2 linked regions of the Luteolibacter yonseiensis genome follow. Each later gene encodes a partner of the first gene's protein in a complex. Links are inferred from orthologs where the notes say so. Each region holds a gene or a part of one and is shown in the gene's direction. Other genes may lie near its edges.

What was found.
Region 2: the proteins of glmM (region 1) and cdaA are in contact, whole or in part, in a crystal structure (PDB 7OJS), measured with the Bacillus subtilis proteins. The link is inferred for Luteolibacter yonseiensis from one-to-one orthologs.

What each region holds. Positions count from the first base shown.
Region 1 is NZ_JAENIK010000012.1:717,193-720,391, reverse strand. Bases 207-3,082 are described here. They hold glmM (phosphoglucosamine mutase), read left to right. Parts: upstream 207-903; coding sequence 904-2,262; downstream 2,263-3,082. Other genes in these bases: JIN84_RS18745 (hypothetical protein), read left to right, coding at 2,428-3,082; JIN84_RS18755 (DUF1553 domain-containing protein), read right to left, coding at 207-607. Outside these bases: more of JIN84_RS18755, read right to left, coding at 1-206; more of JIN84_RS18745, read left to right, coding at 3,083-3,199. UniProt on the Bacillus subtilis protein: Catalyzes the conversion of glucosamine-6-phosphate to glucosamine-1-phosphate. Glucosamine-1-phosphate is used for cell wall biosynthesis.
Region 2 is NZ_JAENIK010000012.1:153,966-157,142, reverse strand. What follows is about bases 221-3,074. They hold cdaA (diadenylate cyclase CdaA), read left to right. Parts: upstream 221-1,153; coding sequence 1,154-1,996; downstream 1,997-3,074. Other genes in these bases: JIN84_RS16470 (response regulator), read right to left, coding at 2,142-3,074; JIN84_RS16480 (hypothetical protein), read left to right, coding at 221-1,085. In the rest of the region: JIN84_RS16485 (RNA polymerase sigma factor), read left to right, coding at 1-1; more of JIN84_RS16480, read left to right, coding at 1-220; more of JIN84_RS16470, read right to left, coding at 3,075-3,177. UniProt on the Bacillus subtilis protein: One of 3 paralogous diadenylate cyclases (DAC) in this bacteria, catalyzing the condensation of 2 ATP molecules into cyclic di-AMP (c-di-AMP). Upon expression in E.coli leads to c-di-AMP synthesis.

The sequences.
Region 1 (3,199 bases):
TGAGATCAAGATGAAGGCGGCGGTAGAAGCGTCCCGCGTCTTCGGGAGGATTCGGCGTGAGTCCCGACTTCCTAAGCTTTTCCGCGACGAAATGGTCGATGGGATTTGCCGACCGGTTGTTTCCCACGGCCGGAACATCAGGTCTCCTCACCGGTGAAAACGACCAGTGGGATTCATATTCCGCACCCTGTTCGATCCATCGCTCGATCACGGCGATGTCCTCCGGTTTCATCGCCTTGTGGCTTTCCGGTGGCGGCATGATGGAGTCCGGGTTCTTGTCATGGAGCCTCCTGACGAGTTCGGATTCTCCGGGCCTGCCCTTGAGGATCACCGGAACGCCGCCTTCTCTTGGCAAAAAAGCGTCCTCCCCCCGGTCCAGGCGCAGCGGTTCCTTCTTTGGCTCGCGGGTTCCCGAATCCGGTCCATGACAATGGTAGCAGTATTCGGAGAGAATCGGCTGGACATGCTGGTTGAAGGAAACTTTTCCGACCCCGGCATCTGTCTGGGAATCAGGGGATTCCCCGGCCCTGCCCGAATCATAGACGGCGAATGTTCCGGCGGCCAGCAACGGGATGATGCGGGCGGCATATCTGAAATAGGGCTTCATGAATGGATCGAGGATGAACACCCGCGCTACCGGGAAGCGGCGATGCCGCCGGGGTGTGGTCGGAAGGTGGGATCGTTTGCTGGCGGGTGTGGGCATGTGATCATTTAGCACCTGCTAACCAGCTTCAGGGAAAAGCAGGATCGCCGGACAGTTACTAGCGAATGGGAGGCGGGATTTCAATTTCCGGCTTATTTCCTTTTCAACCTGCCCTCCGCCGGTTCGTGCCGGGGATTCCCGGGTCGATTTTTATTTTGTAACTTCGAAGCATTCCGAACATTCTCCGTTTTTTCCACAACGTGAAACAGTCCTCTAAACTCTTTGGTACCGACGGCATCCGTGGCCGTGTTAACGAATTTCCAATCACCGCCGAGGTCGCGCTGCGCATGGGCAAGGCGGTGGCGAACGTGCTCCGCTCGTCAGGGCGCAGCAGGAACCGGGTCCTCATCGGCAAGGACACCCGGATTTCCGGTTACATGTTGGAAACCGCGATCACCAGCGGCCTTGTATCGATGGGGATGGACGTCTATCTCGTGGGACCGCTCCCGACTCCCGCTGTCGCGCATCTGACGAAATCCATGGGGGCCGCCGCCGGGATCATGATCACTGCCTCGCACAATCCCTATGAGGACAACGGCATGAAAATCTTCGGGCCGGACGGCTACAAGCTTTCCGATGATCTGGAGAGCCTTATCGAAGGCCACATCCTCGGTGACGTGCCGGAGTCCGCGCCGCTGCCTCCCGCGAACATCGGCAAGGCCCACCGCATTGATGACGCGCGTGGCCGCTACATCGAATTCGCGAAGAACACCGCCGACAATCTCTCGCTGCACGGGATGAAGATCGTCATCGACTGCGGTCACGGCGCCGCCTACTTCATCGCTCCTCTCATTTTCAAGGAACTCGGTGCCGAGGTCATCGTCATGGCGAACCAGCCCGATGGCATCAACATCAACGATGGCTGTGGCGCGCTTCACCCGGAGGCCGCCGGCGAACTTGTCCGCAAGCACAACGCCGACCTCGGCATCTCATTCGACGGCGACGCCGACCGTGTCATTTTCACGGATGCCAACGGCCAGGTCGTCAGTGGCGACCGCATTCTAGGTCTTTGCGCCGTCAGTTTGAAAGAACACGGCAAACTCAAGCACGACACGCTCGTCGCCACCGTGATGAGCAACCTCGGCCTCATCGAAGCCATGAAAAAGAACGGCATCCACGTCGAGACCGCCGCCGTCGGCGACCGCAACGTCATCGAGTGCATGAGGAAGAATGGTTATAACTTCGGTGGAGAGAATTCCGGCCACCTCATCTTCGGAGATCACGTCACCACCGGTGACGGCATCCTCAGCGCGCTCCAGGTCCTGCGCATGATGATCGAACGCAAGGCCACGCTGGCCCAGCTCGCGGCCATCATGCACGAGTATCCCACCCAGCTTGCGAACCTGCCGGTGCCGGCCAAGCCGCCGCTCGAGACATTGCCCAAACTCCAGGAACTCATGTCGCAGGCCACCGCGGCGTTTGGCGAGAGCGGCCGCCACCTCATCCGTTATTCCGGCACCGAGAACAAGATCCGCGTCCTCGTCGAACATCGCGAACTTTCCGAAGTGCGGGCGTGGACCGACAGGTTCACCGCCGCCATCCGCGAGGAAATCGGTTGAACGGGTGGAGGAAGAGAAGGGGAGCCACGGAATACCGGGAACACACGGAAGTGGAAGAACGGCATCAAAATTTCCGAAATGTGATTGCCCTGAACTCTTGGTTTCCGTGTATTCGGTATATTCCGTGGTTCCTGTTTCCGAGCCGTTCCTGAAGTCCTTTTTTCCATGTACTCCGATCCCTCCGACTGTGCCCCGCTTTCCCTCACCCGGCAGATCTCCGAGTTTCCCATAGGAAACATTCCGTTGAGCGAACATCATCGCCGCGTGGTTGCTGATGCACCGGTCGGCGTGCATCCATCCGCATGGATCGAGCCTTCCGAACTCGCGGAGTTTCTTTCTTCAGGCAAAGCCTCTCTGGTGGATGTCTCCGGCCAGCCTCTCGCGTGGAAGGGAAGCGAACCCGGCACGGATGAGACCTTCGCCGCGACAACATCGTTCCTGATCCGTTTCCCATGGGATGTGCTGCGTGCGAACGAACTGTTCGTTTCGGCGCTTACGGGGAGTTCCGTCCACGGTGATATCCACCCGTCAGCGGTCATCGAGGGAAACATCCACCTCGGAGTCGGAACCCGCATCCTGCCCGGTGTTTTCATCGAAGGAAACGTCGTCATCGGCGACAACTGCAAGATAGGTCCGAACTGCTACATCCGTGGAAACACCAGCATCGGCGACAAATGCCACATCGGCCAGTCCGTCGAGATCAAGAACTGCCTGATCCTCTCCCATACCAACGTCGGCCATCTCTCCTACATCGGCGACTCGGTGCTGGGAGAAAAGGTCAACCTGGGTGCCGGCACCACCACCTCCAACCTGCGCCACGACGGGAAAAATCATCGCTCGACCGTCGATGGAGAGCTCATCGATACCGGCCGCCGCAAGTTCGGTGCGATCATCGGTGACGGCGTCCACACCGGCATCAATACCTCCATCTACCCCG
Region 2 (3,177 bases), 560 kb from region 1 along the record:
ATCCTCACGAAAGTGCCGCATGGCGCGCCTTCGGAATGCTGGATGCGGATGAAACCGCGGCATTCGACGCGGCGATGCGGCAGGATCCGGGGCTGAAAAATGCCTATCGCGAGATGGAGAGCCTCACCGCGGCGATCGCTGCCGCAACCACCCCACCCGTCGCTCCACGCGCGGGCCAGTTGGAGAGCCTGCAGCTGCGTCTGGGCATCGGAGCCACGCGTCGTACGAACTGGCTGGGTATTTCCGGTTGGGCCGCAGCCGTCGTCCTGTGCGGTGTTTTGATCCTCCATGACCGTCCCAACGGAGAAAGTCACGTCGCCCACAACGCGGTATCCAACCCGGTGCCGGCGGTCGCCCAGCCATCGCTGGAAGTCAGGCCGCCGGCCGACGATCTCATCGCAAAAAGTTCGGAAAATGTCGGACTCATCGCAAACGAGGTTTCGGAGGCGACCGGTCTCCCGACCGCAGCTTCCATCGAACATCCCCTCCCTATCGTAAGGGTGGAGACCAAGCGACTGATCCAGGAGATCGAGGTCCTGCGGGATCAGGTGGAAAATCTCCAGGAACGGGACCGGGAGCGGCTTGAAGTGGTGCCTGACATGGTGTGGCCCATCGTCATCCGGATGACCCCTCCACGCCGCGGCATGGCGCTGGTCAAGGAAACGGAGGCACCGCCGCTGACCGCCATGCTGGGCGACGCGCTCGCCGCGGCCTCCAATCTGGATTCCTCTTCGGACGGAGTCTCCGCCGGAAGCACCCAGTCGCTCGCATCCATGACCACCGAACCTTCCGCCATTCCGATTTACGATGCGGCGATCGGCGATGGCACGCTCTACGTCAGGGACCTGCCACCCACCACCGACGAGAAACCCTACATCCTTTGGTTCAAGCCGGACCCTGGTGAACAGCCGATTTTGGTCGGGCGGCTTCCAAAGTCGAACAACCGCAGGTCCGAGGCGTTTGACTTCAGCCTGGGAGCCCCCGGCACCATTCCTGCCGAATTCATTCTCACCCGGGATCTGTCCGGACAGACCAGTCCCCCTTCGACTGCCAATACCATCCTGCAAGGCCCCTCATTGAAATAACCGCCGCGGATTTCTGGGATTGCCTCGCTGCCACGTTGCGGTGTATCGTTCGCGACGACAGAAATGGGATGCTCTTAAAATTTCTACAAGACCACTGGAGACACGGGATCGAGATCCTGCTTCTCGCCACCTGCATTTATCAGATCTACCGCGCGTTCCGCGCCACCCGTGGCGCGCAGATCCTCGTCGGACTCGGCACCATCCTTGTGGTTCTGACCTTGGTTTCGACGCTGTTCCAATTCGAAGTCATCCAGTGGATCATCACCCGTGCGGCCGCGATCCTGGCATTCGCCCTGATCGTGATTTTCCAACCGGAACTAAGGACCGGTCTGGCACGGCTCGGCAGCAACCGGCTGTTCTCATTTTCGAACAAACGCCGTCTGGCTTTCGTCGAACGCTTCGCGGATGCCGTCATCAACCTGTCGAAAAAAAGAGTCGGCGCCCTGTTCGCCATCCAGCGTGGGATCCGTCTTAAAGACTACCTCGACAGCGGAGTCGTGCTGGACGCGCAATTCTCTCCCGAACTCGCGATGGCTGTTTTTTATCCGAAAGCCCCGCTTCACGACGGAGGAATGATCATCGCCGACGACCGCGTCGCCGGGGCCGCCTGTGTCTTCCCCGTCACCGAAAGACAGATGCAGGATCGTTCGACCGGCCTGCGACACCGCGCCGCCATCGGCCTCACGGAGCGCACGGACGCCATCGCGGTGGCGGTGAGCGAAGAAACCGGTGGTATCTCGATTTGCGAAAATGGTGTCATCCAGCGCAATCTCACTGAAAAACAATTCCGCGAAAAACTCGCGGAAATCTTCATCTCGGGGAAATCCAACAATGAAACTGAACCTGCTCCACAACTGGGTCGCAAAGATCCTCTCTCTACTTCTGGCGACAGCGATATGGTTTCTGATTAAGGAACATCTCGCCCTGGGTGGCGACTCCTTCGCAAACGCTCCCAGGGCGAAAGTCGTGAAGGAATCCGAGGATGGCGAGGAGACCAACAAGAAGCGCTGAAACGGAGACCGTTCCAGCGCTTTTCAAAACGTCCCGTCAATGAGGTCAAAGGAGACCGAGCGCCGCTGAGATCAGCAGGTCGTCATCGATCAACCACTTGGCGGCCTCTGTGCCGGGTCCCGTCGGTTTTGGCGCGGCCGTCGAAAGGGTGATATCGAGCAGCAAACCCTCGCCACGGCTCCGGCGCACCACACCACCGGCATCGTAAACGGCGATGTAGGCGCAAAGCACGCGTACCGCGGCCGTGGCCACCGCCGCGTCTTCGTTCCTGCCCAACAACGCATCCAGCAACACCGGTGTCGGATCGACATTTCCGGCGAGGCGGGTGGCATTGCCGTTTGCTTCGCTGGTCAGACCGGTGGCTCCGGCCGCCTCGAGCGCGGCGACGAGTGCCGAGGTTCTCGCGGAGAGATCTCCGTTCAAGGCCGGAGGAAGCTGGGTCTCGATGGAACCAGCCAGTTGCACCTGCTTGGCATGAAGTTTCGTCCAATCAGGCGAGCGGAGGGCGGAATCTCCGTCCGATCCGGTCCGACGGCCCGCGACCCCCGTCTGTACGAAGGAGGCGATGGCCTCCGCCGCGCGGTTCACCTGGATGCCCGCACAGACAGGCGCCAGGGCGAACGACGCCAGACGGCTGGAAAGCAGGACGTTGCCCATGGCCTGCATCTTCGCACCCAACAGCGCGTCACGCTCGCGTTTGACCGTGAAGAACTCCATCGCACGGCGGAGCGTGACCTCAAGCTGAGGGATGTCCCACGGCTTGGTCATGTAGCGGAAAATCCCCCCTTGGTTCACGGAACCGATCGCGGCATCGATATCCGAATACGCGGTGGAGAGGATCTTGATGATGTCGGGATATTGATCCGCGATTTTCGAGAGGAAGCCCACCCCGGTCTCGTTCGGCATGCGCTGGTCCGTCACAATGATGCCGATGTCGTTCGCATGCTGGCGGAAAACCGTCAGAGCCTCAACGCCATCCTCCGCTTCCAGAATTCTGAACTTCTCGCCGAAAAGGCGGCGAAAGTACTTACGGGTGTTTGCCTCGTCATCCACAAACAGGATGGCGTAGCGTTGGTAATCA